Regions from separate parts of the Sphingopyxis sp. 22461 genome, predicted to be linked through region 1. Evidence: predicted binding sites of a transcription regulator. Region 1 holds the regulator's gene; each other region holds the start of a gene.
The links. Region 1 encodes LexA, which represses DNA repair genes until DNA is damaged. Its sites were predicted from a motif close to GTTCCNCNCTTGTTCT; they were not measured.
Positions count from the first base shown of each region.

Region 2: a site for LexA is predicted at 2,866-2,881, ahead of recA (recombinase RecA). Genes of this name have one in related genera too.
Region 3: a site for LexA is predicted at 5,247-5,262, ahead of ACTJI5_RS18775 (ImuA family protein). Genes of this name have one in related genera too.

Region 1 is NZ_JBQENY010000001.1:347,402-357,722, forward strand. Features, by position in the region: gene ACTJI5_RS01650 (alpha/beta fold hydrolase) at 1-179, shown strand, start outside; gene ACTJI5_RS01655 (anthranilate synthase component II) at 350-940, shown strand; gene trpD (anthranilate phosphoribosyltransferase) at 937-1,935, shown strand; gene trpC (indole-3-glycerol phosphate synthase TrpC) at 1,932-2,726, shown strand; gene moaC (cyclic pyranopterin monophosphate synthase MoaC) at 2,723-3,193, shown strand; gene ACTJI5_RS01675 (molybdopterin molybdotransferase MoeA) at 3,190-4,380, shown strand; gene lexA (transcriptional repressor LexA) at 4,446-5,126, shown strand; gene ACTJI5_RS01685 (ComEC/Rec2 family competence protein) at 5,080-7,239, opposite strand; gene gltX (glutamate--tRNA ligase) at 7,296-8,765, shown strand; gene ACTJI5_RS01695 (citrate synthase) at 8,804-10,087, shown strand; gene ACTJI5_RS01700 (sensor histidine kinase) at 10,146-10,321, opposite strand, start outside.
Region 2 is NZ_JBQENY010000013.1:19,623-29,943, forward strand. Features, by position in the region: gene ACTJI5_RS19660 (hypothetical protein) at 1-115, opposite strand, end outside; gene ACTJI5_RS19665 (glutathione S-transferase family protein) at 105-731, opposite strand; gene speB (agmatinase) at 750-1,598, opposite strand; gene recA (recombinase RecA) at 1,711-2,790, opposite strand; gene ACTJI5_RS19680 (response regulator) at 2,971-3,324, opposite strand; gene ACTJI5_RS19685 (response regulator) at 3,314-5,680, opposite strand; gene ACTJI5_RS19690 (M13 family metallopeptidase) at 5,787-7,844, opposite strand; gene ACTJI5_RS19695 (DUF2062 domain-containing protein) at 7,941-8,552, opposite strand; gene smpB (SsrA-binding protein SmpB) at 8,549-9,034, opposite strand; gene dapA (4-hydroxy-tetrahydrodipicolinate synthase) at 9,043-9,918, opposite strand; gene ACTJI5_RS19710 (transglycosylase SLT domain-containing protein) at 10,019-10,321, shown strand, end outside.
Region 3 is NZ_JBQENY010000011.1:190,340-200,660, forward strand. Features, by position in the region: gene ACTJI5_RS18760 (efflux RND transporter periplasmic adaptor subunit) at 1-506, shown strand, start outside; gene ACTJI5_RS18765 (efflux RND transporter permease subunit) at 513-3,713, shown strand; gene ACTJI5_RS18770 (efflux transporter outer membrane subunit) at 3,710-5,119, shown strand; gene ACTJI5_RS18775 (ImuA family protein) at 5,268-6,068, shown strand; gene ACTJI5_RS18780 (Y-family DNA polymerase) at 5,983-7,521, shown strand; gene ACTJI5_RS18785 (error-prone DNA polymerase) at 7,518-10,321, shown strand, end outside.

The DNA of each region.
Region 1 (10,321 bases):
TCAATTCGGCCGACGATTTCATCAACCCACCCGCCTATGGCATCACCGAAAAGGCGGCCGCGCGGCTGAAGACGACGAAGTTCATCCTGATCGCGGCAACCCCCGAAACCAAGGGCCACAGCACCCACACCTGGGCGAAATTCTGGAAAGACGATCTTGCGAAACTGATGGCCCAATAGGTCCCTTTTTTCCGTCATCCCCGCGAAGGCGGGGATCCCGCTATTGATGCGCGGACGAAGCCGGGAAGGAAGCGGGATTCCCGCCTTCGCGGGAATGACGAAGGAAGAGTTGAACCGTCAAAAGCTTCTTGTTCTTTCCCCACCGCTCCAAAATCGTTACGGCCCGACCCATGATCCTCGTCATCGACAATTATGACAGCTTCACCTTCAACCTCGTTCACTATCTGATCGAGTTGGGGGTCGACGTGCGTGTCGAACGCAACGACGCGCTGACCGCGTCGCAAGCGCTCGCCACCGGCGCCGACGCGATCCTGATATCGCCCGGTCCCTGCACGCCGAACGAAGCGGGAATCAGCCTCGACCTCGTCGCGGCCTGTGCCGAAGCGCGTCGCCCGCTGCTCGGCGTGTGCCTCGGCCACCAAGCGATCGGCCAGCATTTCGGCGGCACCGTCCAGCGCGGCCATTTGATGCACGGCAAGACCTCGCCCGTGTGTCACGACAACAGCGGGCTCTACGCCGGCCTGCCCTCGCCGTTTCAGGCCACACGCTACCACAGCCTCGAGGTCGTCGACATTCCCGCAAGCCTCGTGATCAACGCGACCAGCGACGACGGCGCGGTCATGGGCTTCCGCCATGTCGACCTCCCGATCCACGGCGTCCAGTTCCACCCCGAAAGCATCGCGACCGAACATGGCCATGCGATGCTCGCCAATTTCCTGAAAATTGCGGGGTTGCCGGTCGGCGAACGGAAAGCCGCATGAGCCGTTTCGGTCCGTTTCCCGATCCCGCCGGCCTGCTCGAACATGACGAGGCCGCCGATGCCTTTGCAACGATGCTCGACGGCGGTGCCAGCGACGAGAATATTGTCGAATTCCTCACCGCGCTCTCCGACCGCGGCGAAACGATGGTCGAAATCGCCGCCGCCGCGCAGGCGATGCGCGACCGGCTGATTCCGATCGATGCTCCTGCCGGCGCGATCGACGTCTGCGGCACCGGCGGTGACGGCCATCATACGCTCAACGTCTCGACCGCCGTGTCGATCGTCGTAGCGGCGTGCGAGGTTCCGGTCGCAAAGCACGGAAATCGTGCGGCTTCCTCAAAGTCGGGCGCGGCCGATACGCTGGAGGCGCTCGGGCTCGATATGGAGCGCGCCGACAGGCAGGCCGAGGAACAGCTTGCCGACCTCGGCATCTGCTTCCTCTTCGCGGGGACGCGGCATCCCGCGATGAAGCGCATCATGCCGATCCGCAAGGCGATCGGACGCCGGACGATCTTCAACCTGATGGGGCCGCTCGCCAATCCCGCGCGCGTCACGCGCCAGCTCGTCGGCATTGCACGCCCCGCCTATGTCCCCGTCTATGCCGAGGCGCTGCACCGGCTCGGCACCGAGCATTCACGCGTTATTTCGGGCGACGAGGGGCTCGACGAACTCTCGCTCGCGGGCGGCAACGAGGTCGCAGTGGTCTTGCCCGAGGGCGTGCGCATGCAGCGCAGCGTGGCCGCCGATGCGGGGCTTCCGACGCGTTCGCTCGCCGAAATCCGCGGCGGCGACGCCGAATATAACGCAAAGGCGCTGCGCCGCCTGCTCGAAGGCGAGCCCGGCGCCTATCGCGACGCGGTGCTTTATAACGCCGCCGAAGCGCTCATCGTCGCGGGCGTGGCCGACACACCGCTCGAAGGCGTCGAGGAAGCCGCCGAGGCGATCGACAAAGGTCTTGCCAACGCGCTGCTCAATTGCTGGATCGCCTATAAATGAACAAGCTCACCCAAATTCTCGAAACCAAGGCCGACGAAGTCGCCGAGCGCCGCGCCGCGCGCTCCTTGGCCGACCTCGATGCAATCGACGCAGGCCCGGTGCGCGGTTTCGCCGCCGCATTGCAGGCAAAGATCGATGCGGGCGACTTCGGCCTGATCGCCGAAGTGAAGAAGGCTTCGCCTTCCAAGGGACTGATAAGGGAGGATTTTGACCCTGCCAATCATGCGCGCGCGTATGCGGCGGGTGGGGCGGCGTGCCTCTCCGTCCTCACCGACGCCCCTTATTTTCAGGGGCATGAAGATTATCTGATCGCAGCGCGCGCTGCCTGTCCGCTCCCCGCGCTCCGCAAGGATTTTATGGTCGACCCCTGGCAGGTCGCCGAAGCGCGCGCGATCGGCGCCGACGCGATCCTGATCATCGTCGCCGCGCTCGACGACGGCGCGATGCGCGAGATCGAGGCCGCAGCGATCGAGCGCGGGATGGACGTGCTCGTCGAGGTGCATGACGAGGCCGAACTCGACCGCGCGCTGGCCCGGCTCCAGTCGCGACTGATCGGCGTCAACAACCGTGATCTCCGCACCTTCGAAACCGACCTCGCCGTCACCGAACGTCTTGCAAAGCTGGTCCCGCCGGGCACCCTGCTCGTCGGCGAAAGCGGTATCGCGAGCCATGCCGACTGCGAAAGATTGGCGGAGAGCGGTGTCCGTGCCTTCCTCGTTGGCGAAAGCCTGATGCGCCAGGATGACGTCACGGCGGCAACGCGCCAGCTGCTCACGGGCGCCGCGGCGTGACGCGGCCGACGCACCTCGACGAAAGCGGGGCTGCGTCGATGGTCGATGTCGGCGCCAAACCGGCGACGCAGCGTCGCGCGGTCGCCGGTGGGCGGATCACCATGTCGCCGTCCGCGCTCGACGCAATCCGCAGCGGCAATGCGCCGAAGGGCGACGTACTCTCGACCGCACGCATCGCCGGGATCATGGCCGCAAAACGCACCGCCGACCTCATCCCGCTTTGCCATCCGCTCGCGTTGACTAAGGTCGGCATCGATTTCGCGTGGGAAGACAGCGGCATATCGGTCATTGCTACCGCGCAGACGACGGGCCCAACCGGGGTCGAGATGGAAGCGCTCACCGCGGCGTCGGTCGCGCTGCTCACGCTTTACGACATGGCAAAGGCGCTCGACCGCGCGATGATACTCGGCGACATCCGCCTGCTCGAAAAGAGCGGCGGGCGCTCGGGCGACTGGCGCGCCGAATGAGCGGGCTGCTTCCCGTCGAGGAAGCGCAAGCCCGGCTGCTCGCGCTGCGTGCGCCGCTAGCGAGCGAAAATATCGCCTTTTCCGAATCGCTTGGCCGTTATCTTTCAAGCGATGTCATCGCTGTGCGCGACCAGCCCTCCGCGCCGCTGTCGGCGATGGACGGCTATGCGATCCGTTTCGACGATCTGCCCGGGCCATGGTCGGTCATCGGCGAGGCGGCCGCCGGGACCGCACCCGACAGCATTGTGAAAGCCGGCGAGGCGATGCGGATTTTCACCGGCGCGATGCTTCCTGACGGCGCCGACACGGTGATCGTCCAGGAAGACGTCACCCGCGACGGCGCGCGGCTAACCCTGAAGGGCGATGGTCCCGGCACGCGCGGCCGCCACATTCGCGCGCGCGCCGCCGATTTCGCCGCGGGCGATTGCCTGCTGCCGGCGGGCACGCGCCTGACCCCGGGCGCCATCGCCGCGGCGGCGATGAGCGGTGCCGGCCAGCTTGCCGTCGGCCGCCGTCCGCGCGTCGCGATCCTCACCACCGGCGACGAACTCGTCCAGCCGGGACACCCGCTCGCCCCCGGCCAGATTCCCGACAGCAACGGCGCGATGCTCGCCGCGATGCTCGTCGGCGAGGTTGCCGAAACGATCCTGCCGCACCATCTCCGCGACGACCGGGCGACACTTGCAAAAATTCTCAAGGAGTTGGCGCGACGTCACGACGTCATCGTCACCGTCGGCGGCGCCTCGGTCGGCGATCACGACCATGTCCGCGGCGCGCTCGAAGACGCCGGCGGCCAGCTCGATTTCTGGAAAATCGCGATGCGCCCGGGCAAACCGCTGATCGCCGGCACGATCGGCGATGCGATCCTGCTCGGCTTGCCCGGCAATCCGTCGTCGGCCTATGTCACCGCGACATTGTTCCTTCTCCCGCTCGTCCGCCACCTTGCCGGCGCGCGCGATCCTTTTCCCGCCGTGCACCGGGCACCGCTCGCCGCGGCGCTGGCCGAGGGTGGGACGCGCCGCGACTATCTTCGCGCGCGACTCGAGGGCGGGCAGCTAACTCCGCGCTTCGGGCAGGAAAGTGGGCTCACGCTGCCGCTTGCATCGGCCAATGCCTTGTTGATCCGCGACATTGGCGCGGCGGCGCGCGCGGCAGGCGACATGGCGGACTATATCGTCATCGCTTGACAAGTTCCGCTTTGTTCCACTATCGTTCTCAATATGTCCGGAACTGGCATCATGGAGAACGACCGATGTTGACCGCAAAGCAGCATGAGCTGCTCCACTTCATCCAGGAACGTCTCGACACGAGCGGCATCTCGCCCTCGTTCGAGGAGATGAAGGAGGCGCTGGGCCTGAAGTCGAAATCGGGCATACATCGCCTGATAAGCGCCTTGGAAGAAAGGGGCTTTCTCCGCCGCCTGCCCAACCGCGCACGCGCGCTCGAGGTGCTCAAGGTGCCCGAGGCTGCGAAAGCCACGACGCCGGGACGTGAAAATGTCATCCCGCTCCGCAAGGCGCCCCCGGCACTCAAGCCGATCGCGGCCAACGACATCATCGAGGTTCCGCTGCACGGCAAGATCGCAGCAGGCGTACCGATCGAGGCGTTCGAGGATCACAACAATCTCGCCGTCCCCGCCGCGCTGCTCGGTTCGGGCGAACATTATGCGCTCGAAGTGTCGGGCGACTCGATGGTCGAGGCGGGCATTTTCGACGGCGATTATGCGCTGATCCAGAAAGCCAGCACCGCGCGCGAGGGCGATATCGTCGTCGCGCTGGTCGACGGGCAGGACGCAACGCTCAAATATTTCCGCCGCGAAGGGCAGATGATCCGCCTCGACCCGGCGAACGCTGCCTATGAACCGCAGCGCTACCCCGCCGACCGCGTCATCGTGCAGGGGCGCCTGTCGGGATTGCTTCGTCGTTACCACTAAGCTGCTGCGGCAAGCGCCAAGGATGCCCGTCGCCCGCTTTGAGCGTGGCGACGGCTTCGGGCTTTTCGCCCAGATAGAGCGCCAGCCCGCCGCTTGTCGCGAGGCTGTCGCGATCGATCGTCATCCAGCGCCCCGCGCACTCGTGCGGTAACCAGCGGTCGCTGATCACGACGTCGGCGGCTGTGCAGGCCGCCGCCATTTCCGCACCCTCGATCCGGTCGCGGCCACGCGAGGCGAGGATGATGCGCCGCGCAGCGCCCTCGCCTTGGCTCCAGCGGCAGAAATCGCGATTGCACTCGACATGATCGAGTTCGGTAAGGGCGGCGAGCGGAGCATCGACCCCGGCGGCCTCGGCCATGCTGTCGCGCACATAGTCGCCCGCCTTGTCGCGGAGCAGCGCATAGCTGCCATCGGGCATCGCGGCGGCGATATGGCGGCCGTCGCCGGTGACAAGCAGGTCGGGGCGCGGCTGGACAAGCAGCGCCGCCATGCCGATCGCCAGCGGCACCGCGCCGATGCGGCGCCACCCTGTCTTCCAAAGCAGCAACCAAAGCCCTCCGAATACCGCCAAGGCAAAACCCCAGCGCGGAAAGCCCGGCATCATGGCGACCGCACCCGGCGCATCGGCGACACCGTGCGCCAACCCGATCAGTGCGAGCAGAGCCTGTTCGGTAATCCACCAGAAGGGCGCGCCGAGCCCCACGCTGTCGAACAGCAAGGCGAGCGCCTCGGCGGGCATGATGACAAAGGTTGTCAGCGGTATCGCGACCACATTGGCGAGCGCGCCGTACAGCCCCGCCTTGTGGAAATGGAACAGCGCGATCGGCGCGAGCGCGATTTCGACGACAAGGCCGGTAAGGAGCAATCCCGCCACGCCGCGTCCCAAGCGGATCACCATTGCCTCATCCCGCCGGGCGAGGAAGGCGTGCATCGGCCGACTTTCATGCAGCGCAATGATCGCGGTGACCGCTGCAAAGCTCAGCTGGAAGCTTGGCCCGGCGAGCGACTCGGGGCGCCAGATCAATACGATCAACGCGCCCGCGGCCACCAGCCGCAGCGTCAGCGCCTCACGGCCCATAAGAAAAGCGATGAGCACGAGCAGCGCGGCGATGAACGAGCGCAGGGTCGGTACCTCGGCCCCGGCGAGCAACGTATACCCGCCGCCGGCGAGCGCCCCGGCGGCCGCGGCGAGGGGCAGGACATAGCCCGCCAGTGCGAGCCTCTGGCTGAGCGCGAGGAGCCGCATCGTGAGCAACATCGCAAAACCGACCACGGCGGTCACATGCAACCCGCTGATCGACAGAAGATGCGCCAGTCCGCTGCGGCGCATCGCCTCCTCGTCCGCTTCGCTGATAGCGCCGCGATCGCCTGTCACCAGCGCCGCAGCAATGCCTCCTGGAGATCCGTCGATCTGGTCGTGGATATGCGCGCTAAGCCGCGCTCGCAGCGGCGGGGTTACGGCGCCTTTCGCCGGTACGCGCGAAACTTCGCCCAGCACTGTCCCGACGGCCCCGATCCGGTCGAACCAAGCTCGCTGCGCAAAATCATATCCGCCCGGCAGGCTCGCGGTCGGTGGCGGCATCAGACGCGCCCTGACCCCAATCGTTTCGCCGTCGGTAAGGGTTGCCGCCTGCTCGCTGCGCAGGGTCAATCGCACGCGCGGCGGCAGGTCGGAACGGTTCTGCGGCAGAGCGAGAATGCGAATTTGGCCCTTGGCGGGCAGCGGCTCGGCGCGCTCGACGATCGCGGAAAATTCGGTCACCACCGGTCCCGCCAGAACCGGCGCCGCGACCCAGACGGCGCGTGTCCAGATGAGCAGCACGCCCGCCGCCATCACGCTGCATCCCACGACAACAAGCCGTCCGAGGCGGCTTTGCCAGCCGATCAGCAGGCCCGCGCACAGGCCGCCCGCGAGCAAGAGCAGCAACCCGATCCAGTGCGCCGTCGCGGGTAGCGCGAACCAGGCTGCGATACCGGCGCCGAGCGCGACCGGCAGCCAGAGCCCGATCCGCTCGCGCTCGGCTTCCAGCCGCGTTTCGAACGCGTTACCTGCACCGCGCCAGATACTTGTCCAGCGCGCGGCAATGGGCGTTTGAAGCTGCCTTGTCGCCATGCTAGGGGCACCCCCGATCCCCGCCCAGAATGGCGGCAAATTGAGTGAAAGAGGCCATGGTGGCAACCGAAAACCAAACCAAAGTGGCAGAAGCGAATCCCGAGGCAAGCGGCGCCGACGTGGTGACGCGTTTTGCGCCCTCGCCGACCGGTTTCCTGCACATCGGCGGCGCGCGCACCGCCTTGTTCAACTGGCTGTTCGCGCGGCATCATGGCGGGAAATTCCTGCTTCGCGTCGAGGATACCGATCGTGCGCGTTCGACCGACGCGGCGATCGACGCGATCATCGACGGGATGCAGTGGCTCGACCTCGACTGGGATGGCGAGACGGTGTTCCAGTTTGCGCGCGCGCCGCGCCATGCCGAGGTTGCGGCGGAACTGCTCGCGAAAGGCGAAGCCTATCGCTGCTACCTGACGCAGGACGAACTCGCCGCGATGCGCGCCGAGGCGCAGGAAAAGCGCCTGCCCTTCCGCGTCCGCAGCCCTTGGCGCGACCGCGACGACGGCGACCCGTCGGTTCCGCACGTCATCCGCCTGCGCGCGCCGCAGGACGGCGCGGCGACCATCGCCGATAAGGTTCAGGGCGATGTGACCGTCCAGAACGCCGAACTCGACGATTTCGTCCTGCTGCGCAGCGACGGCACGCCGACCTATATGCTCAGCGTCGTCGTCGACGATAATGATATGGGCGTGACGCATGTGATCCGCGGTGACGACCATCTCAACAACGCGTTCCGCCAGCTCGCGCTGATCCGGTCGATGAACTGGCGCGAGCCGGTCTATGCGCATGTTCCGCTTATTCACGGCGCCGACGGCGCGAAGCTGTCGAAACGCCATGGGGCGCTCGGGGTCGACGCGTATCGCGATGAAATGGGCTATCTGCCCGAAGCGGTGAACAATTACCTCCTCCGCCTCGGCTGGGGACATGGCGACAATGAAATCATCAGCCGCGCGCAGGCGACCGAATGGTTCGACCTCGCGCATGTCGGCCGCTCGCCGTCGCGTTTCGATTTCAAAAAGCTCGAGAATCTGAACGGCCATTATCTCCGTGAGGCTGGCGATGCCCGGCTCGCCGATCTGGTGGCGCCGCGGGTCGAAAAGCTGGTCGGCCGCGCGCTGGACGGCGCCGATCGCGAACTGCTGACGCGCGCAATGGAGTCGCTGAAACCCCGCGCCAAGACGCTCGACGAAATCGCCGATGGCGCAATTTTCCTGTTCCAACCCGACCCGTTGCCGGTGGACGAAAAGGCGGCCGAGGTGCTAAGGGCCTCGCCCGAAGGCCTGCTTGCCGCGGTGACAGAGCGGCTGCGCGGGCTGAACGACTGGACGATAGAAGAGCTGGATGCGGCCGTGCGCGCCGAAGCCGAAGCCGCCGAACTGGGGCTCGGAAAACTCGCGCAACCCCTACGCGCTGCACTAACCGGCCGAACCATTTCCCCAGGAATTTTCGACGTGCTGCTGTTGCTCGGACGAGATGTCAGTCTGGCCCGACTTGACGCAGCGCAACATTATCCGGCAGGGGCGTAGCCACTCTCTCTCCCCGCTGTCAGTACAGGGAATAAAATATGACCGACACCGCGAAAATCACGCTGGGCGACACGACCGTCGACAGCCCTGTCCTGTCGGGCACCGTCGGCCCCGACGTCGTCGATATCCGCAAATTCTACGCCCAGACCGGCGCCTTCACTTACGATCCCGGCTTCACCTCGACCGCGAGCTGCGAATCGCAGATCACCTATATCGATGGCGACGAGGGCGTGCTGCTGCACCGCGGTTATGCGATCGGCGATCTCGCCGAACATTCGAGCTTCATGGAAACCTGTTACCTGCTGCTCAACGGCGAACTGCCGAATGCGCAGGAACTGGCCGATTTCGACACGACGATCACGCGCCACACGATGCTGCACGAACAGCTCGCGACCTTCTATCGCGGTTTTCGCCGCGACGCGCACCCGATGGCCGTCATGTGCGGCGTCGTCGGCGCGCTCAGCGCTTTTTATCACGACTCGACCGAGATCCACGATCCGCACCAGCGGATGATCGCCAGCCACCGCCTGATCGCAAAAATGCCGACGATCGCCGCGATGGCTTACAAATATTCGGTCGGCCAGCCCTTCGTCTATCCCGACAATTCGCTGAGCTACACCGGCAATTTCCTGCGCATGACCTTCGGCGTGCCCGCGGAACCGTATGAGGTGAACCCGGTCGTCGAACGCGCGCTCGACCGTATCTTCATCCTCCACGCCGATCACGAACAGAATGCGTCGACCTCGACCGTCCGCCTCGCGGGTTCGTCGGGCGCCAATCCCTTCGCGTGCATCGCCGCGGGCATCGCCTGCCTGTGGGGCCCCGCGCATGGCGGTGCAAACGAAGCCGCGCTCAACATGCTGCGCGAAATCGGCCGCCCGGAACGCATTCCCGAATATATCGCGCGCGCGAAGGACAAGGACGATCCGTTCCGCCTGATGGGCTTCGGTCACCGCGTCTATAAAAACTACGATCCGCGCGCGACCGTGATGCAGAAGACGGTGCGCGAAGTTTTCGAAGCGCTCAAGGTCAACGACCCGGTGTTCGAAGTGGCGTTGCAGCTTGAGGAAATGGCGCTCAACGATCCCTATTTCATCGAGAAGAAGCTTTTCCCGAACGTCGATTTCTATTCGGGCGTGATCCTGTCGGCGATCGGTTTCCCGACGACGATGTTCACCGCGCTCTTCGCGCTCGCCCGCACCGTCGGCTGGGTCGCGCAGTGGAACGAAATGATTTCGGACCCCGCGCAGAAGATCGGCCGCCCGCGTCAGCTCTACACCGGCGCGGCGCATCGTCCGTTCGTCCCGGTGGGCCAGCGCTAAGCGCTCAAAGATCGGAAATTTCGAGCGGCGGCGCAGGCGACTGTGCCGCCGTTTCGATTCAGGCTTCGCGCGCCGGCAGGCTCAGCGTAAAGCGCGCGCCCTGGCCCGGCGCGCTGTCGACGGTCAGTTCGCCGTCCATCGCGCGCGCCAGGCGGCGGGCGATATAGAGGCCGAGGCCCGAACCGCCGCTGTCGGTGCGGCCGAGCCGCTCGAACTTCTCGAACACCACGGCCT
Region 2 (10,321 bases), on a different contig from region 1:
CGCGCTCGACTTCAGGAGCGACCACCGGCGGCGCAGCAAATGCCGCTGGGATAGGGAGAAGCCAAGCGGCCGCCACGAGCAGGCGGTGGCGGCGCACCCGGCGATCAATAGCCATAATAGGCGCCGCCCTTTTCGCGCGCGCGCTGCCAGGCGGGGCGGACATGACACGCGTTCACAAAGCTCGCGAGCTTCGGATAGCGCGGCGCCATGCCCTGCATGATCGCGATTTCGGCGGGGAAGCTCAGCATGATGTCGGCCGCCGACAGGCTGTCGCCGATGAAATGCCCATTTTCGCCGACGCGGCTTTCCATATAGGCGAAATGCGAATCGAGCTGCTGCGAAATGCGCGGCTCGATCGGCGCGGCGGCTTCGCCAAGGCGGGCGGTATAGATGCGCAGCAGGATCGGCGTCATCGCCGACCCTTCGGCGAAATGCAGCCATTCGAGGTGGCTGATATGATCGTCGCTGCCGCGTTCGGGGACCAGATGCCCGCCGCCGTGCCGCTCGCACAAATATTCGGTGATCGCGCCCGATTCGGTAATCACGCGACCATTGTCCTCGATCACCGGCGACTTGCCGAGCGGGTGGACCGCGATCAGTTCGGGCGGCGCGAGGTTGGTCACCGGATCACGGTCGTAATATCGGATCTCGTACGGCGCACCGATCTCTTCGAGCAGCCACAGGATGCGCTGCGAGCGGCTGTTGTTCAGATGATGGACGATCAGGCTCATGGCGCTCTCCTCAAAGGGTCAATTCTTGTAAGTACCGTTGCGGTCGATCAGCGCCGCCAGTTCGCGCACCAGCTTGGCGCCAAGGATCGCGGTGACATCGCCGATATCGCGGCCGGGATGAAGTTCGACGATATCGGCGCCGACGATCGGCGCCGTCTGCTTGTGTAATACGGCAAGCATCTCGCGTACCGTCAGCCCGCCCGGCTCGGGATGCGCGACCCCGGGCGCCGCCGACGGGTCGAGCCCGTCGAGATCGATCGAGATATAGAGCGGTCCATCGAGCACCGGCACGGTATCCGCGGTAAAACCGGCCATCGGGATAATCTCGACCCCGAAGCGCGCCGCCTGTTCGCGGCAATGATTGTTGAGCGTGCGGATGCCGACCTGCACCAGCCGCTTGGCGTGGCCCGCCTCGCAGATGCGGGCAAAGGGCGAGGCGTGGCTGCGCGGGTTGCCCGCGAAATCGTCGTAGAGGTCGGGGTGCGCGTCGAAGTGGAGGATCGTTACCGGCCCGAAGCAGGTTGCCGCGGCTTCGACGAGCGGGAAGGTCACCGCATGATCGCCGCCGAGTGCGAGCGGAACTTCTCCATCTTCGCGCACAATGGCCAGATAGCGGCGGATCGCCGCGTCGTCGCTCGGCGTATCTTCGGTCAGCGGGAGGTCGCCGTCGTCGGTGAGCGCGATGTCGGTGCCGATTTCGGGGCCGAGCTCGCTCGCCATATTGCCGCGGTCGCTCCACAGCGCAGCGCGGATCGCCGCGGGGCCAGCGGCGGCGCCGCGTTCGAAGCTGCTGTTGATGTCGGTGGGAAGACCGAAGAGGCGGATCGCGGGCATGGCGCGTTGTACCCGCTTGCGGTCGTCAGGCAAGGATCAACGGCAGGCGGGCCGACCTGTGGGGAGAGTATACAGGTCCAAGGGGCATTGGGGCCCGCCGCCGTTTCCCCGGCCGGTCCGCCGAAGCGAACCGGCCGGATGGCTATCAATTGTCGTCGTCGCCCTCGTCGTCGGGGCCGGCCATCATTTCTTCGGCGACCGCCTCGGTGCGGCCGCGGATCGCGGTTTCGAGCCGGTCCATCAGTTCGGGATTGTCCTTGAGGAAGGTTTTCGAATTTTCGCGGCCCTGCCCGATGCGGATCGAATCATAGCTGAACCACGCGCCCGATTTCTCGACGATGCCGGCCTTGACGCCCAGATCGAGAATCTCGCCGATCTTCGAAATGCCCTGTCCGTACATGATGTCGAATTCGACCTGCTTGAACGGCGGCGCGACCTTGTTCTTCACGACCTTCACGCGCGTGGTATTGCCGACGATCTCGTCGCCATTCTTGATCTGGCCGGTGCGGCGGATGTCGAGACGGACCGACGCGTAGAATTTGAGCGCGTTGCCGCCGGTCGTGGTTTCGGGGTTGCCGTACATCACGCCGATTTTCATGCGCAGCTGGTTGATGAAGATCACCATGCAGCGCGAGCGGCTGATCGAGCCGGTGAGCTTGCGCAGCGACTGCGACATCAAACGTGCCTGAAGCCCGACGTGGCTGTCGCCCATTTCGCCTTCGATTTCGGCGCGCGGAACGAGCGCGGCGACCGAATCGACGACGAGCACGTCGATCGCGTTCGAGCGCACGAGCGTGTCGACGATTTCGAGCGCCTGTTCACCCGTGTCGGGCTGCGACACGATGAGTTCGTCGATGTTGACGCCAAGCTTGCGGGCATAGACGGGGTCGAGCGCATGTTCGGCATCGACAAAGGCGACGGTGCCGCCGCCCTTCTGCGCCTCGGCGAGCGTGTGCAGCGCGAGCGTCGTCTTCCCCGAGCTTTCGGGGCCGTAGATTTCGATGACGCGGCCGCGCGGCAGGCCGCCGACGCCGAGCGCGATATCGAGGCCGAGCGAGCCGGTCGAGATCGACTCGACCTGCATCGTTTCCTTCGAGCCCAATTTCATTACCGAGCCCTTGCCGAACGCGCGATCGATCTGCGCGAGCGCGGCGTCGAGCGCCTTCTGCCTGTCCGTGTTGTTCACTGATTTCCCCGATTCGACGAGTGACAATTGTCCGGCCATTTGCCGTCCTTTCCAGCTCTAGAGCGACAGCAGAAGCATCGCAACGCCGGAACTATGTGCCACATTTGTTCTCATGGAACAAGTAGGGAACAAATTATTTTCGTCGTCGCCGCGAAGGCAGGGGCCGCAATCGACTTTACGCAAGGTTGCCAGCGGCCCCCGCCTTCGCGGGGGCGACGGTCAATCAGAACCAAACTCGTCCAGTGCCGCCTCGATATCGCTGATCCGGAACGGCTTGGTGATCAGCTTGCGATGCGCGTGCGCGGCCGGAATGACGTCGCCGCCCCCCGAGGTGAAGGCAAAGGGAATGCCGCGTTCGGCGAGCGCGTCGGCGACCGGCCAGCCTTTTTCCTCGCCGAGGTTGATGTCGACGAGCGCCCCGGCGAGCGGCTCGGCGGCGATGAGCGCCAGCGCCTCTTCGTTGCTCGTCGCCTGCGCGGGTTCGGGAAGGTCGAGCGCGTCGAACATGTCGGCGAGCATCATGCCGATCAGCACATCGTCCTCGACGAGCAGGATGCGGTTATTACTGGCCATTGGACACCCGATGCGCAGCCTCGTCGAGCGCCGCCGACGTCGCCTCGGCGAGTTGTGCGACTGAAAAAGGTTTCGGCAGGAAGGCGACATCGTCGATGTCGATCGACTGGCGGAGCTGCTCCTCGGCATAGCCCGACATGAACAAGACCGGCAGGTCGGGCCGCTTGGCACGCATCGCGCGCACCATCGCCGGACCGTCCATCGTCGGCATCACAACGTCGCTGATGATCAAATCGACCTTCTCCATTTGCGCAAAACGCTCAAGCCCCTCCTCGCCCTGCGAGGCGGTGACGACGCTATAACCCGCGCGGGTCAATGCGCGTTCCGCAACCGCACGCACCATATCCTCATCCTCGACGAGCAGGATCGTTCCGGTGCCCCACTGGCTCTTCTTGGGCTTGGCAGGCGGCGGCACGACGACGGGGGCATCGCCCTCGGCACGGTGGACGGGCAGATAGATAAAGAAGCTCGTCCCCTGCCCCGGCTTGCTTTCGGCGAAGATATAGCCTGCCGATTGCTTGATGATCCCATAGACGGTCGAGAGCCCGAGCCCGGTCCCCTTGCCGACATCCTTCGTCGTAAAGAAAGGCTCGAAAATCTTGGGCAGCACATCGGCGGGAATGCCGGTGCCGGTGTCGCTGACTTTCAACGCGCAATAATCAGCGGGCGGCATGAATTCATTGCCCATCTGCCGGACGTCGGCGGCCGACACCGGATAGGTTTCCATGGTCAGCGTCCCGCCGCCCGGCATCGCGTCGCGCGCATTGACCGCAAGGTTGATGATGACCTGTTCGAGCTGCCCCGGATCGGCGCGCACCGCGCCAAGGCCGCGGCCGTGATGCACTGCCAGTTGGACCGTCTCACCGATCAGGCGTTTCAAGAGATGCGACACTTCGGAAATCACATCGGGCAGTTGCAAGATCTGCGGGCGCAACGTCTGCTGCCGCGAGAAGGCGAGCAATTGCCGCGTCAGGCTGGCGGCGCGATTGGCGTTGCTGCGGATCTGCTGGATGTCGTCATAGTCGCTGTCGCCCGGCGTATGGCGCATCAGCATCAGATCGCACGCGCCGAGAACGGCGGTCAGGATATTGTTGAAATCATGCGCGACGCCGCCGGCGAGCTGCCCGACCGCTTGCATCTTCGACGCCTGCGCCACCTGCTGCTTCAGGCGCGATTCCTCGCTCGAATCCTTCAGACTCAGCAGCACCGCGGCCTCGCCCAGTCCGCGCACACCCACGATCCGCATCGACACCGGATCGCCGCTTTGCCCCGCGAGCCGGATCGAGAGGTCACCGCCGACTTGCTGGCCGCTGCTGTGGCGACGGATCATATCGGCGAGCGCGCCCTTGTCCTCACCGACGACGATGTCGCCCGGATAACGCGGCATCTTGCCTTCGGGAAGATTAGCTGCCCGAACGAATGCCCGGTTCACATAGAGGAAGCGCCCGTCGCGATCGACCATGGCGAGACCAAAGGGAAGCAATGAGAGCAGGGTTTCGACGTAGGTCTGCGCGGTGCCACGGTCGGTGGGGCCCATTTCCTCATCGAGCATCGCGAGCAGCATCGGCGTGTTGCTGTCGGCGGGCGCGAGCGGAATCTGGATCAGGCGTACCGGCGTCGCGCGATCGCCCTCGCGCGCGAAATAGAGCGCGCCGGCGTCGTCGAGCCGGATCATCGGCGCAACATCGCGGCCGGCATAATGGACCGCATCATCCTCGCCCAGCGCGCGGAGGAGGAATGCCTTGTTCGCGACGCGCAGCCGCCCCTCGGCGCTGACGAGCGCGGCCATCACCCCCGCATGGCCGAGCGTGCGGCCTGCGGGACCGTCGAGATGGCGAAGGATTTCCGAAACGAGGTCGAGCCGCTCGATCGCCGAGAAGCGCCAGACGAGATAATCCTCCGACTGCCCCGTGCGCGTCACCTGCGCGCGCAGTTGCAGCGGGCCGACCGCGATATCGTCGACGGACCCTTCGCCGTCGCGCCAGGCGATGCGGCCGGCATTTTTCAGCAGTTCGGCGCCGCGCCCTTCGAGCGGCAGGCCGGGCGGCGTGACGAAGCCGCCCATCCAGGTGCCGAACAGATCGTTCGCGCAGACCATCCGGCCGCCGCGATCGGTAACCGCAATCGCGACATCGTCGTGATTCACCGCCTGACGCAGCATCGTCCAGTCGGGCGCGACCGCCTCGCCCGTCACCGCCGCCGGGAACAGCCGGCGCGCGAGGAGCGCCCCGCCCGCGGCGACCGCAAGCCCGGCGAGGAAACCGACCGCCAATATCGCATCGCGCGTCGCCCAGAACAGCAATGCGGCGGACAGCAAAGCCAGCCCGCCGAGCACTGCCTTGTCGACCGGCGACAGGCCCGCGGGGGCCGATAAAGGCCCGGCGGGCCCCGCCCCCCTGATGACATCACCATCAGCGGAGGACAGGCTTTGCGCGGTCAACGGTTATCTTTCTATTGGTGCATCACCAGATGCGGACGCGGTCTTTCGGCTCGAGATAGAGCTTCTGACCCTGCTTGATCTGATAGGCCTTATACCACGGGTCAAGATTGCGCGAGACCCAAGTCCGCTGGATCGAGGGCGAATGCGGATCGGTCGTGATGCGCTGCGACAGATTCTGCTCGCGATAGTTGCGCCGCCACACCTGCGCCCAGCCGAGGAAGAAGCGCTGGTCGCCGGTCAGCCCGTCGATCACGGGCGCTTCCTTGCCGCCAAGCGACTTCTTGTACGCGTCATAGGCGATCGTCAGGCCGGCGAGATCGCCGATATTCTCGCCGAGCGTAAAGGTGCCGTCGAGCTTTTCGCCGGGAAGCACTTCATACGCGTCATATTGCGCGATCAGCGCCTTGCCCGCCGCCTCGAACGCCGCGACGTCGGCGGGGGTCCACCAGTCGGCGAGTTTGCCGGTCTCGTCATATTTCGCGCCCTGGTCGTCGAAGTGATGGCTGATCTCGTGCCCGATCACCGCACCGATGCCGCCATAGTTGACCGCGGCGTCGGCGTGCGGATCGAAGAAGGGCGGCTGCAGGATCGCGGCAGGGAAGACGATCTCGTTCATCCCGAAATTGGCGTAGGCGTTGACCTCCATCGGGGTCATCCCCCATTCCCAGCGACGGATCGGACCGCCGAGGCGGCTGACATTGTCGTCGTGCGCGAACTGGTTGGCGCGCAGCTGGTTGCCGAACAGATCGTCGCCGCGGATTTCGAGCTTGCTGTAATCCTTCCAGCGGTCGGGGTAGCCGATTTTGGTCGTGAAATTGGCGAGCTTCTTCTTCGCCTTCACCTTCGTCCCGGGCTGCATCCACGTCAGCTTGCCGATGCGCGTGTCGAGCGCGGCAAGCACATTCTTGACGAGGACATCCATCGCCGCCTTGGTTTCGGGCGGGAAATATTTCGCGACATAATCCTGGCCGACGGCCTCACCCATATTGTTGGTGGTGAAGTCGACCGCGCGCTTCCAGCGCTCCTGCATCTGCGGCGTGCCCGATAGTGCGGTGCCATAGAAGGAGAAGGCTTCCTGCGCGACCGCGTCGGGCAGCACGCCCGCGAAGCCGTCGAGGCTGCGCACGAGCAGCGCGTCGCGGATCACGCCGATCGGCGCGTCGGCGAGCAGCTTGGCCTCGCCGGTGAAGGCGCTCGGCTGCGACACGAGGATCGAATCCTCATTGACGCCGATGCCGCGGATGAACGCCTGCCAGTCGAAGCCTGGCGCGGCCTTCGCAAGCTCGGCGATCGTCATCTTGTTATAGACTTTGGTCGCGTCGCTGCTGTCGTTCTTGTCCCAGTGGACGGTCGCGATTTGCTTTTCGAAATCATAGATCGCCTTGGCGCGCGCCGGCGCATCCTTTTCGCCCGCGAGCGTCAGGACATTTTCGAGGTGCTTCAGATAGGCGGCCTGCAGCTTGGTATTGCGTTCGCCGTCCTTCAGATAGAAATCGCGGTCGGGCATGCCGATGCCGCCCTGGAACATCGTGTAGATATAGACGTCAGGGTTCTTGTCGTCCTGTCCGACATAGCCGCCGAAGAAATGCTGGATGCCGCTGCGGTCGGCCTCGGACAGCAGCTTCGCGAGGCCCGCCTTGTCGACGGCGCGGACCTTGGTCAGCCACGGCTGGATCGGCGCGAGGCCCTTCGCCTCGACGGCGGGCGCATCGAGATAGGATGAGTAAGCGCGGCCGATCATGCTGTTCGGATCGCCCTTTGCGACGTCGAGGATTTCGCGCGTGCGCTTCTGCGACAGATCGGCGAGCGCGGTGAACATGCCATAGTTCGACTTGTCGGCCGGGATCTGTGCGTTCTTCGCCCAGGTGCCGTTGGCATAGGCATAGAAGTCGTCGCCCGGTTGGACGGTCTTGTCCATGCCGGTGAGGTCGAAACCGAAATCGCCGATCTCGGGCTTTGCCGTCGTTTCGGTGGCGGGCGCAGTGGCGGCCTTTTCCTTGGCGGTCGCCGGAACGGCGGCGAGCATCAATGCGCCAAGCGCGGCGGTCGCCATCAGGCGCGAAGAAATATGCAGAGTCATGATATTCCCCAGTTTTCGATATGAAGCGAAAATCCGCGCCGCGCTGGCACGGCGCAGATTAGCGATGCGACAGCTATACGCTTGCTATTTGGGGGTTCAACCGGCCGCGGTGTCGCTGGTCGATGCCTCATGTCGTTGGTCGCGCGCCCGCGCCAGTTTGCGCCGCCAGCGAAGGCGAATCCAATTGTCCCAGAAGATCGACGCCAAGACATAGCCTATGATCGCCGACACCAGCGAAATGACGAACAGTCCGGCGAGCATCGCGGGCGCAGCGTCCGAAAAGACCCAGCGCGCCCATTCGCCCGCCGACGCGCCATGCTCGATCATCGCCGAAAAGGTCGCGCTGTTGGCATGGAGCCCGAACAGCCAGTCGCCGAGCCACACCGACGCGAGGATGATGAACGGCGTCGTCACGGGATTCGACAGGAAGGTCATCGCCGCGCCGATCGGGATATTGGCACGAACGGGCAGCGCGAGCAGCGCGACACCGAGGATCTGGACGCCGGGAATCAGGAAGAAGATGCCGACGAACAGCCCGAGCGCGGTGCCGCGCGGGACCGAGGTGCGGGTGAAGCGCCACAAATGGCTGTGCGCGACCCTATGGGCAAATGGCTTGACGAAACGGCTCGCGAGCAATTCCTCGCGCGTCGGCGAGTTGCGGCGTATCCAGTTCATCACTGCCGCCTTGTCGCGAGGGCTGCCGCTCATCCGCGGTCCTTCATCAACCGCTGCTTGTCGCGCTTCCAGTCGCGTTCCTTGATCGACTCGCGCTTGTCGTGCGCCTTCTTGCCCTTCGCGATCGCCAGTTCGACCTTGGCGCGGCCGCGGCTGTTGAAATAGATGGACAGCGGGACAAGCGTCATCCCCTGCCGCGCGACAGCGGCGTGCATCTTGTTGATCTCGCGGCCGCTGAGCAACAGCTTGCGCGGCCGCTTGGGTTCATGATTGTGCCGGTTGCCGTGGCTGAATTCGGGGATATTGCTGTTCACCAGCCATACCTCGTGCCCCTTTACCTCGGCGTAACTCTCCGCAATCGTCCCTTCGCCAAAGCGCAGCGATTTGACCTCGGTTCCTTGCAACGCAATCCCCGCCTCGAACACCTCGTCGATGGCAAAGTCGAACCGCGCGCGCCGGTTCTCGGCGACGACTTTCTTCTTGTCGAATTCGGCGGCGGACTGGGGACGAGCCATTTCGGGACCTAGATTACTCCGGCCGCAGACAGCGCGGCATCGACGGCGGCGCGCGATGCATCGTTCGCCGGGATGATAGGTAGGCGCACTTCGGGCGAAAACCAGTCGTGGATGCGCGACAGCGCATATTTAACCGGACCCGGCGAGGTGTCGGAGAACATCGCCTTGTGCAGATCGAACAATCGGTCGTGCAGCACCAGCGCGCGCGCCCAGTCGCCCGCGGCGGCGGCGGCGGCGAAATCGGCACACAGACGCGGCGCGACGTTGGCCGTGACCGAGATGCAGCCCGCGCCACCTAGCACGGCGTGCGGCAGCCAGAGATCGTCGTTGCCCGAAAGCTGGCAGAAGTCCTTGCCCGCCCCTGCCCGTTGCACCGTGACGCGCGCCAGATCGCCGCTCGCATCCTTGATTGCGACGACGCTCGGGATTTCGGCGAGCTTGCACATCGTCTCGGCGCTGATGTCGGCGACGGTGCGGCTGGGGACGTTATAGACGACGATCGGCAGGTCGCTCGCGTCGGCGAGCGCCTGAAAATGCGCGATCATGCCGGCCTGGCTCGGCCGGTTGTAGTAAGGCGCGACGATCAGCGCCGCGGTCGCGCCGGCCGCCTGCGCATGGCGCATATGCCGGATGGCGGTCGCGGTGTCGTTCGACCCGCAGCCGGCGATCACGGGAACGCGTCCCGCCGCCGCCTCGATGCAGCTGTCGATCACCTGATAATGTTCGTCGTAGCCGAGCGTCGGGCTTTCGCCGGTCGTACCGCACGGAACCAGCGCGCTGGTCCCTTCTTTGATCTGCCAATCGACAAGGCGTGCGAAGGCCGGAGCGTCGAACGCCCCATCGCGAAATGGCGTCACCAAAGCGGGAATCGAACCCGAAAACATGCTCCGCTCCTTTACAATACCCCGCTGTGACCGATAGAATCCGGCCAGCGCGCCGCTATTGGACGTCTATTCAGCGCCCCGCAAGGAGTTTGGCATTACCATGGCAGCTATGACCTCGCTGACCCGTATCTCCCGCCTCGCGCTCGCCGCGGCCCTCCTCATTCCGACCACCGCCCATGCCAGCGAACTCACTCCCGAACAAATGGCCTGGTATCGCGCGCAGATGGGCTTGGCGGCGACGTCGGGTCCGCCGCCGTCGACCAGTTCGGTCGGCGATGCGGTGATGGAATGGCGGCGGCTGACGGCGAACACCGGCGCCTCGTTCGACCAGCTTTCGCGCTTCCTGATGGCGAACAAGGGCTGGCCCGATAACGACAAGATGCGCACGCGTGCCGAAAAAGCC
Region 3 (10,321 bases), on a different contig from region 1:
AGGCGATCGAAAGCGGCGGGGTCACCGCGGGCAGCACCTCGGTGCGCCTGCGCATGGAGGATGGCAGCGCCTACCCCTTTGCCGGCCTCGTCCAGTTTTCCGACGTCACGGTCAACGAGGCGACGGGCACCGTCACACTGCGCGCGCGCTTCCCCAATCCCAAGGGCATCCTGCTGCCCGGCATGTTCGTGACCGCGCTGTTCGACCAGGCGGTGAACCCGACCGCGATCCTGTTGCCGCAGGCCGCGGTGCAGCGCGATTTCGACGGGTCGGCCTTCGTCTATCTCGTCGGCAAGGACAACAAGGCGGCGCGGCGCAAGATCGTCGCCGACCGCACCTCGGGCGCCAACTGGGTCGTCACCGACGGGCTGAAACCCGGCGACCGCGTGATCACGCAGGGCATCGGCAATCTGCGGCAAGGGGCGCCGATCCGCCCCGTGCCCGCGAGCAGCGCGCAGCGCGTCGGTGCTCCGAAGGGCGGCGACGCCCAAGCCAAGGGCAAATAACCTCTTATGTCGCGCCTTTTCATCGACCGGCCGATCTTCGCCTGGGTGCTGGCGATCATCGTCATGCTCGGCGGCGCGGGCGCGCTCTTTTCGCTGCCGATCGAGCAATATCCCGACATCGCGCCGGCGCAGGTCAATATCCGCGCTAGCTATCCGGGCGCGTCGGCCGAAACGATCGAGAACAGCGTCACGCAGGTACTCGAACAGCAGCTGACCGGGATCGACGGCCTGCTCTATTTCAGCTCGCAATCGAGCTCGCGCGGGCAGGCGAACATCACCGCGATCTTCGAAAAGGGCACCGACCCCGACATCGCGCAGGTGCAGGTCCAGAACAAGATCGCATCGGCGGTCTCGCGCCTGCCGCAACAGGTGCAGCAGCAGGGCGTGCGCGTCACCAAGTCGAACTCGGACACGCTGCTGCTCGTCGGCGTTTACGATTCGACGAACACGCGCGTGAACCAGGACGTGTCCGACTATATGGCGTCGAACATCCAGGACCCGCTGTCGCGCGTCGAAGGGGTGGGCGAGGTCAATATCTTCGGCGCGCCGCACGCGATGCGCATCTGGCTCAATCCGCAGCGGCTCGCCGCGGTATCGCTGATGCCGAGCGACGTGATTTCGGCGATCACCGCGCAGAACAGCGAAGTCGCGGCGGGCGACGTCGGCGGCCTGCCCGCGCCGCAGGGACAGATGCTCAACGCGACCGTCACCGCGCAGTCGCGGATGCAGACCGTGCCCGAGTTCGAGAATATCGTGCTGAAGACGCTGCCCGACGGGTCGACGGTGCGCATCAAGGATGTCGCGCGCGTCGAGATCGGCGCCGAAAGCTATGCCGTCGTCAGCCGGATCAACGGCCATCCGGGCGCGGGCATGTCGATTTCGCTGTCGCCGGGGTCCGACGCGCTCGAGACCGCCGACCGGGTCAAGGCGCGGATGGAGGAGCTCGCCGCCGACTTCCCCGACGGGCTCACCTATTCCTACGCGAACGACTCGACTGCCTTCATCAAACTGTCGGTCAGCGAAGTGCAAAAATCGCTGTTCGAGGCGATTTTGCTCGTCATCCTTGTGATGTTCGTCTTCCTGCAAAGCTGGCGCGCGGTGCTGATCCCCGCGATCGCGGTGCCCGTCGTGCTGCTCGGTACCTTCGCCATCTTCTATATGCTGGGGTTCAGCATCAACACGCTCACCCTGTTCGGGCTGACGCTCGCGATCGGGCTGCTCGTCGACGACGCGATCGTCGTGGTCGAGAATGTCGAGCGATTGATGGAAGAAAACCCCGGCATGTCGGCGCGCGACGCGACAATCCAGTCGATGAAGGAGCTGCAGGTCGCGCTGATCGCGATCGCGCTCGTGCTGTCGGCGGTGTTCCTGCCGATGGCCTTCTTCGGCGGGTCGACCGGCGTCATCTATCGCCAATTCTCGGTCACCATCGTGTCGGCGATGGCGCTGTCAGTGCTCGTCGCACTGATCCTCAGCCCCGCGCTGACCTCGACGCTACTCAAGCCGAAGAGCCATGGCGACGCACCGGCCGAGGGCGGGCGCTTCCCGCGCGCGCGTGCCTTGCTCGAACGCGCCAAGACCGGCTTCAACACGCGCTTCGACCGGTCGGTCGACCGCTATGTCGGCAGCGTTACCAAGGTCGTCGACCGCAAATGGCTCTTCCTCGGCATCTACGCGGTGCTGCTCGTCCTGCTTGTCGTCCTGTTCCTGCGCCTGCCGAGCGGCTTCCTGCCCAACGAGGATCAGGGACGCGTTTCGGTGCAATTTCGCTTGCCCGCGGGCGCGACGCAGGCGCGTACGCTCGAAGTGCGCGACGAAATCGAAAAATATATGCTCACCGCGGAAAAGGCGAACACGCAGGCGCTGTTTCTGATCGCGGGCGGCGGCGGCGGTGGCGCTTCGGGGCAGAACACCGGCCAGGGCTTCGTCAACCTCACCCATTGGGACGACCGCCCGGGCAAGGAGAATACCGCCGATGCGATCGCCGAACGCGCGCGCAAGGCGCTGAGCGGCCTCCGCGACGCGCAGATCTTTGCGCTCGTCCCCGGCGCGGTGCGCGGGCTCGGCGATTCGTCGGGCTTCACGATGCAGTTTCAGAACCGCAGCGGGATGAGCCGCGAAGAGTTCGCCGAAGCACGCGAAAAACTGCTTTCCGCGGCGAATGCGAATCCGAAGCTGACCTCGGTGCGCCTGTCCGACCTGCCCGACGTCGCGACGCTGAAGATCGACATCGATACGCAGCGGCTGACGGCGTACGGCATCGACAATGCCGATGTGAATTCGACGCTCGCGACCGCGTGGGGCGGACGCTATGTCAACGACTTCATCGACAAGGGGCGCGTCAAGCGCGTCTATGTCCAGGGCGACGCCCCCTATCGCGCGCGGCCCGAAGACCTCGGCCAATGGTATGTGCGTTCGGCCGACGGCGAAATGTCGCCCTTCTCCGCCTTCGCCAAGACCGGCTGGTCGACGACGCCGAGCAGCAGCTCGCGCTTCCAGGGCGTGCCCGCGTTCGAAATCTCGGGCCAGCCCGCGCCGGGCACCAGTTCGGGCGAGGCGATGGACGAGATGGAGCGGATGGCGAACGAGATCCCCGGCACCAGCGTCGCCTGGTCGGGCTCCTCCTATCAGGAGCGCCTCTCGTCGGGACAGGCGCCCTTGCTCTATGGCCTGTCGCTGCTCGTCGTCTTCCTCTGCCTCGCGGCGCTTTATGAAAGCTGGACGATCCCGCTCGCGGTGATCCTGGTCATTCCGCTCGGGCTGATCGGCGCGATCTTTGCCGTCAATCTGCGCGGGCTCGAGAATGACGTCTACCTCCAGATCGGTCTGCTCACGACGATGGGGTTAGCTGCGAAGAATGCGATCCTGATGATCGAATTCGCCGAGCAGGAAGAGCGCAAAGGCAAACGCGTGATCGAGGCTGCGATCGCTGCGGCGCGCATCCGCCTGCGCCCGATTTTGATGACGAGCTTTGCCTTCATCTTCGGCGTGCTGCCGCTCGCGATCGCGACCGGCGCGGGTGCGAACAGCCGCGTCGCGATCGGCACCTCGGTGATCGGCGGCATGCTCACCGCCGCCTTCCTCGCGATCTTCTTTATCCCGCTCTTCTTCGTCCTCGTCCGCCGCGGCGTGCGCGACGGCCTCGCGGCGGCGCGCGCGCGCTTCGGCAAGAACAAGGATGAAGGCGCGGCGGAGGTGCCGGCATGATCCACGCCCGCGCCCTCCTGTTGGCAAGTACGCTGATGCTGGCCGGCTGCTCGCTCGCGCCGAAGACGGTGCTGCCGGCGCCGCCCGTCCCGCAAAGCTGGCCCGCCGGCGACGCCTATCTGCTCCAGAGCGAGGCGGCGCTGCCGATCCTCTCGTACAAAAGCGTGTTCACCGATCCGCGACTCCAGTCGCTGACCGATCAGGCGCTCGCGAACAACCGCGACCTTCGCGTCGCTTATGCCAATGTCGCCGCGGCGCGCGCGCAGGTGCGCGTCACGCGATCGGGGCAATTCCCCGAGCTCGGGATCAGCGCCGGCGCGGGCTATTCGGATGGCGGCGGCAACACGAACGGCAGCGGCGATTTCTCGCTGCGCGGCGGCATCACCGCTTTCGAACTCGACCTGTTCGGCAAGCTCGCCAACGCGACCGAAGCTGACCGCAATCGCGCGCTCGGCACCGAGGCGGCGTCGCGCACCGTGCGGCTAGCGCTGATCGCCAATCTCGCGGACGCATGGGCGACCTATGGCGCCGACCGCGATCTGCTCAAAATCGCCGAGGACACCGCCACCAATGCGCGCGAGAGCGTGCGGCTGACCAAGGCGCGGCTCGACGGCGGCGTCGCGCCGCGCACCGATCTGCGCCAGGCCGAACAGATCCTCGCGACCGCCGAGGATTCGATCGCGCAGCAAAGGACCGCGCTCGCGCAGGATGAGAATCTCATCCGCCTGCTCGTCGGCGGCGATGTCGACCGGACGCTGCTGCCCGCGAGCCTCACCGAAGTGACGCCCGCGATCGTGTCGCTGCCCGCCGGGGTCAGCTCCGAAATCCTGCTCCGCCGTCCCGACGTGATCGAGGCCGAATATGGCCTGCGCGCCGCCAACGCCGACATCGGCGTCGCGCGCGCGCAGCTCTTCCCGTCGATCTCGCTCACCGGGCTGCTCGGCTTTGCGAGCAATGCGCTCGGCAGTCTGTTCGACAGCGGGTCGTTCAACTGGTCGGCGGGCGGCGACGCGACCGCGACGATCTTCGACGCCGGCGGCCGCCGCGCGGGTGTCGCAGTCAGCGAAGCGCAGCGCGACGCCGCGCTCGCGGGCTATGAAGGCGCGATCCAGACCGCGTTCCGCGAGGTCGCCGACGCGCTCGCGGTGCAGGGCACGATTTCCGAGCGCGCCCGCGCCGCGGCGGCGAACACCGAAGCCGCGACCGACACCGCAACGCTCGCCGACGCGCGCTACAAGGGCGGCGTCGACAGCTTCCTTTCCAGCCTCGACGCGCAGCGCAGCCTCTATTCGGCGCGGCGGAGCGAGGTCGGGACGCAATTGCTGCTCGTCAGCACGCGAATCGCGCTGTTCCGTACGCTGGGCGGCGACAGCAGCGCGGGTTCGGCCGCGCCTGCACCCCAATAGCTTCGTCACCCCGGACTTGATCCGGGGTCCACGACCACGCCGCCGGAATTGATGCCGGATCAAGTCCGGGGTGACGGAACGGGAGCGACTGACTCATCTTGACAATCGACCCCGCTCGCGCGCTAATAGAACATATCAGGAACAAATGATGCGCGAGTCGTCTTCCCAACTCGCCGGGCTGCGCAAACGCATCGCCCGGCTGGCCGCCAATGGCGGTTTCGAAAGCCGCCGGGCCGACGGCTGGCTGGCGAGCGGGCACGCGTCCTTCGACGCCGCGATCGGCGGCGGCCTGATGATTGGGCGCACCCATGAATTTTTCGCCGCCGATGCGCTCGACGCGACGAGCGCCGCCGCCTTCGCCGCGCTGATCGCGCTGCGCACACCCGGCAAGGCGCCGCTGATCTGGCTGCGCACGAGCGATGCCGGCAAGCGCACGGGCCATATCTATGCACCCGGTATTGCCGAGCTCGGCGGCGACCCCGACCGGCTTTTGCTCGTCGAGACCACCGATCCGAAGATGCTGCTCGCCTGCGCGAACGATGCGATCCGCTGTGCGGGATCGGCGGCGGTGATCGTCGAAAGCTGGGGCAAATTCCCTTTGCTCGACCTCACCGCGGGGCGCCGCCTCGCGCTCGGCGCGCGCGATGCGGGGACGATCTTGCTGATGCTCCGGCTCAATGCCGCGCCGGCGCCGAGCGTCGCCGAGACGCGCTGGAGTGTCGCCGCCGCCGCCTCGCACGCGCTCGAAGCGAACGCCCCCGGCGCGCCCGCCTTCGACCTCGAATTGCTGCGCTGGCGCGGCGGCGCTGCGCCCGCCCGCTGGCGACTGGACTGGAACCATGACGAAAAAGCTTTTGGGCCAAATGCCGACGAAGCGGCGCTATCTGGCGCTCTTCTTCCCCTTCCTGCCCGCCGAGCGATGGCTTCGCACGGCGCCGCGGCCGCCTGACGCGCCGCTCGTCTTCGCCGAGAAGCAGCGCGGTGCGATGAGGATCGCTAGCGTCGATGCAGAGGCGCTGGGCGTCGGGCTGCGCCCCGGCATGCCGCTCGCCGATGCGCGCGCACAGATCGGCGAGCTTACCGTCGTCCCGCACGACCCGGTGCTCGACCAGGACTGGCTCGACCGGCTCGCGCAGGGCTGCGCGCGCTACTCGCCGCTCGTCTCGCTCGACGCACCCGACGGGCTGATCCTCGACATCGCGGGCGCCGAACATCTGTACGGCGGTGAGGCGGAGCTCGTGCGCGATGCCGAGAGACGCCTCGCGCGGCTCGGCATGACCTTGCGCCACGCGCTCGGTCCGACCGCCGATGCCGCGCGCGCACTCGCGCGCTACCAGACGCGCCCTGCCCCCGACGAACGGCAAGCGATCCGCCGCCTGCCCGTCGCCGCGCTCGAACTCGAAGCCGAAGCGACCACCGCGCTGGTCCGCGCAGGGCTCAAGACGATCGGCGACCTCGCGAGCCGCCCGATGGCGAATATCGCCGCGCGCTTCGGCGCCGACGCCGCGATGGCGCTGCGCCGCCTGCTCGGCGATGCGCCCAGCCCGCTCGCCCCGCGCATCGCCCTGCCGCCCGTGGTCGCCGAACGCCGCTTCGCCGAGCCGCTCGGCAGCACGGCGCACGCCACCAAAGTGCTAGCCGAACTCACCGGCGAAGCGATCGAGGAGCTTGGCGAACGCGGCAAGGGCGGGCGCCATTTCCGCGCGACCTTCTTTCGCAGCGATGGCCTCGCGCGCAGCATCGCGATCGAAACCGGCCACCCGACGCGCGACACGGGGCTGGTGATGCGCCTGTTCGCCGAGCGTATGGACAGCCTCGCCGACCCGCTCGACCCCGGTTTCGGTTTCGACATGATCCGCCTCGCGGTGCCGCGGCTCGAGCGGTTGACCGCGACGCAGTTGAAGCTGGAGGGCGGCGCGGTCCGCACGGCGAACGAAGGCGCGGCGATGGACGAACTCGCCGACCGGCTGACGACGCGGCTCGGACGCGGGCGGGTGCGGCGACTGCGCCCTGCCGATACGCATATCCCCGAACAGGCGCAGCTCGAACTGCCCGCGGCCGACGCGCCGCTCCCGCTGGCCTGGCCCGCGCCCGAGGAAGGCGAGCCGCCGACGCGTCCCTTCCACCTCTTCGATCCGCCGCAGCCGATCGAGGTGATCGCCGAGGTGCCCGACGGCCCGCCGCACCATTTCCGCTGGCGCCGCGCGACGCACGCGATCCGCCGTTACGAAGGGCCCGAACGTATCGCCGCCGAATGGTGGCGCCGCCGCGACAATGGCGGGCTGACGCGCGACTATTACCGCGTCGAGGATGCGCAGGGCCGCCGCTTCTGGCTCTTTCGCCACGGCCTCTACGACGAAAAGCCCGACCCGCGCTGGTATATCCACGGGGTCTTCGCATGAGCGAGGCGCCCGAAACCGGTTTCGCCGAACTGGTCGCCGCGACCAATTACAGCTTTTTGCGCGGGGCATCGCATCCCGCCGAAATGGTTGCGGAGGCGATCGACCTCGGCATGACGGGCATCGGCATCGCCGACCGCAACAGCGTTGCGGGGGTCGTGCGGGCACTGACCGGGCTGCGCAAGCTGCGCGAGGATGCCGCGGAAGAAGGGATCGAGCTCCCCCCTTTCAAGCTCGTCGTCGGTGCCCGGCTGGTCTTCGACGACGGCACGCCCGATATCATCGCCTATCCGACCACGCGCCATGGCTGGGGCCGACTGACCCGGATGCTCACCATCGGCAACCGCCGCACCACAAAGGGCGATTGCGTGATGAAGCTCAAGAATCTGCTGGTCCATTGCGAGGATATGATCCTGATCGCGATGGCGTCCGAAAAGGATGAAGTGATCCTGCGCCGTCTGGCCGAGGTCGCACCGGGCTCGCTATGGCTGGGTGCGACGATGCCAAGAGGCGGCAGCGATCGCCGCCGCCTCTCGCGGCTGGGCGCCTTGGCCGACCGCGTCGGCATTCCGATGCTCGCGACCAACGACGCGCTTTATGCCACGCGCGCGCAGCGGCCGCTCCATGATGTCATCACCTGCATTCGCGAAGGCACGAACCTCAGCGATGCCGGCCGCCTGCTACGCGCCAATGGTGAACGTCATTTGAAATCCCCGCAGGAAATGCGGCGTCTGTTCCGCACCTGCCCCGAAACGGTCGACGAAAGCGCGAAGATACTCGGCCGCATCGGCTTTTCGCTCCGCGATCTCGAATATGAATATCCGCACGAGCCGGTGCCCGAAGGCTGGGAGCCCCAAAGCTGGCTCGAACATATGGTGATGAAAGCTGCGACCAAGCTTCATCCGGGCGGATTGCCCGACCGTTGGCAGGCGGTGCTTGATGAAGAGCTCACCCTCATCCGCAAATGCAACTTCGCCTGCTATTTCCTGACCGTCCACGACATCGTGAAATTCGCGCGGACGCAGGAGCCCCCAATCCTCTGCCAAGGCCGCGGGTCGGCGGCGAATTCGCTCGTCTGCTATCTGCTCGAAATCACCTCGATCGACCCCATCGCCAACAACCTGCTCTTCACGCGCTTCCTGTCCGAGGAACGGCGCGAGCCGCCCGATATCGACGTCGATTTCGAGCACGAGCGGCGCGAAGAAGTGATGCAATATGTCTATCGCCGCTACACGCGGCGGCGTGCGGGGATTGCCGCGACGGTGATCCATTACCGGCCGCGCAGCGCGGTGCGCGAGGTCGGGAAGGCGCTGGGACTCAGCGAGGATGTCACGCAGCGGCTCGCCGACACGACCTGGGGCAGCTGGGGGAGCGAGATGCCCATCGAGCGCTTCATCGAAGCGGGCCTCGACCCCGCGCTGGATGATATTGCGCGGCTGCAATGGATCGTCGCGCAGCTGCTCACCTTCCCGCGCCACCTGTCGCAGCATGTCGGCGGCTATGTGCTGACCGAGGACCGACTCGACGAGACGGTGCCCATCCACAATGCCGCGATGGAGGACCGCACCTTCATCGAATGGGACAAGGACGACATCGACGAACTCGCCTTGATGAAGGTCGATGTCCTCGCGCTCGGGATGCTGACCTGTATCCGCAAATGTTTCGACCTGATGCGGCTCCACGATCTGGGCGATCACGACCTCAAATCAGTCCCCGAAGAGGATTCGGCCGTCTATGACATGCTCTGCAAGGGTGACAGCATCGGCGTCTTTCAGGTCGAAAGCCGCGCGCAGATCAACATGCTGCCACGGCTGCGCCCGCGGGAATTCTATGACCTTGTCATTCAGGTCGCGATCGTCCGGCCGGGGCCGATCGAAGGGGACATGGTTCATCCCTATCTGAAGCGCCGTAGTGGCGAGGAAGCGGTGGACTATCCTTCGCCTGCGCCGCCGCACGATCCCAAGGAACTTTACAATCTGCTTCGCAGGACATGCGGTGTCCCCCTGTTCCAGGAACAGGCGATGAAGCTCGCCATTGTTGCCGCTGAATTTACCCCTGATGAAGCCAATGGTCTGCGCCGTGCAATGGCGACCTTCAGAAATGCCGGAACGATCCATCAATATAAGGAGAAGATGATCGGCGGCATGATACGCCGCGGCTACGAAGCCGATTTCGCTGCGCGCTGCTTCAAACAGATCGAGGGTTTCGGCAGCTACGGCTTTCCCGAAAGCCACGCCCAGTCGTTCGCCAAGCTCGTCTATGTGTCGTCGTGGCTGAAATGCCATCACCCCGCCGTCTTCGCGTGCGGAATCCTCAACTCGCAGCCGATGGGTTTCTATGCCCCGGCACAGCTCGTTCGCGATGCGCGCGAGCATGGGGTCGAGGTGCGCGAGGTCGATGTGAACGCGAGCGATTGGGACAACAGCATCGAACGGAAGGACGACGGCAGCCTCGCGCTCCGGCTCGGTTTCCGGCAGGTTGACGGGTTTCGCGAGGAATGGGCGAACCAGATCGTCGAGGCACGAACCACATCCTTCGCCTCGGTCGAGGAACTCGCGCGCCGCGCGGGCCTGCCGCCGCGCGCGCTGCGCCTGCTCGCCGAAGCCGATGCGTGCCGGTCGATGGGACTCGAACGGCGGCCGGCGCTGTGGGACGCGCGGCGCGTCCGCCAGGGCGTGTTGCCGCTGTTCGGTGCGGCCGAAACCGACGAGCTCGGTGCCGAGGAGGATGCGGAGCTGCCGCCGACGCCGATGGTCGAGCATGTGCTCACCGATTATCAGACGACGCGGCTGTCGCTGAAGGG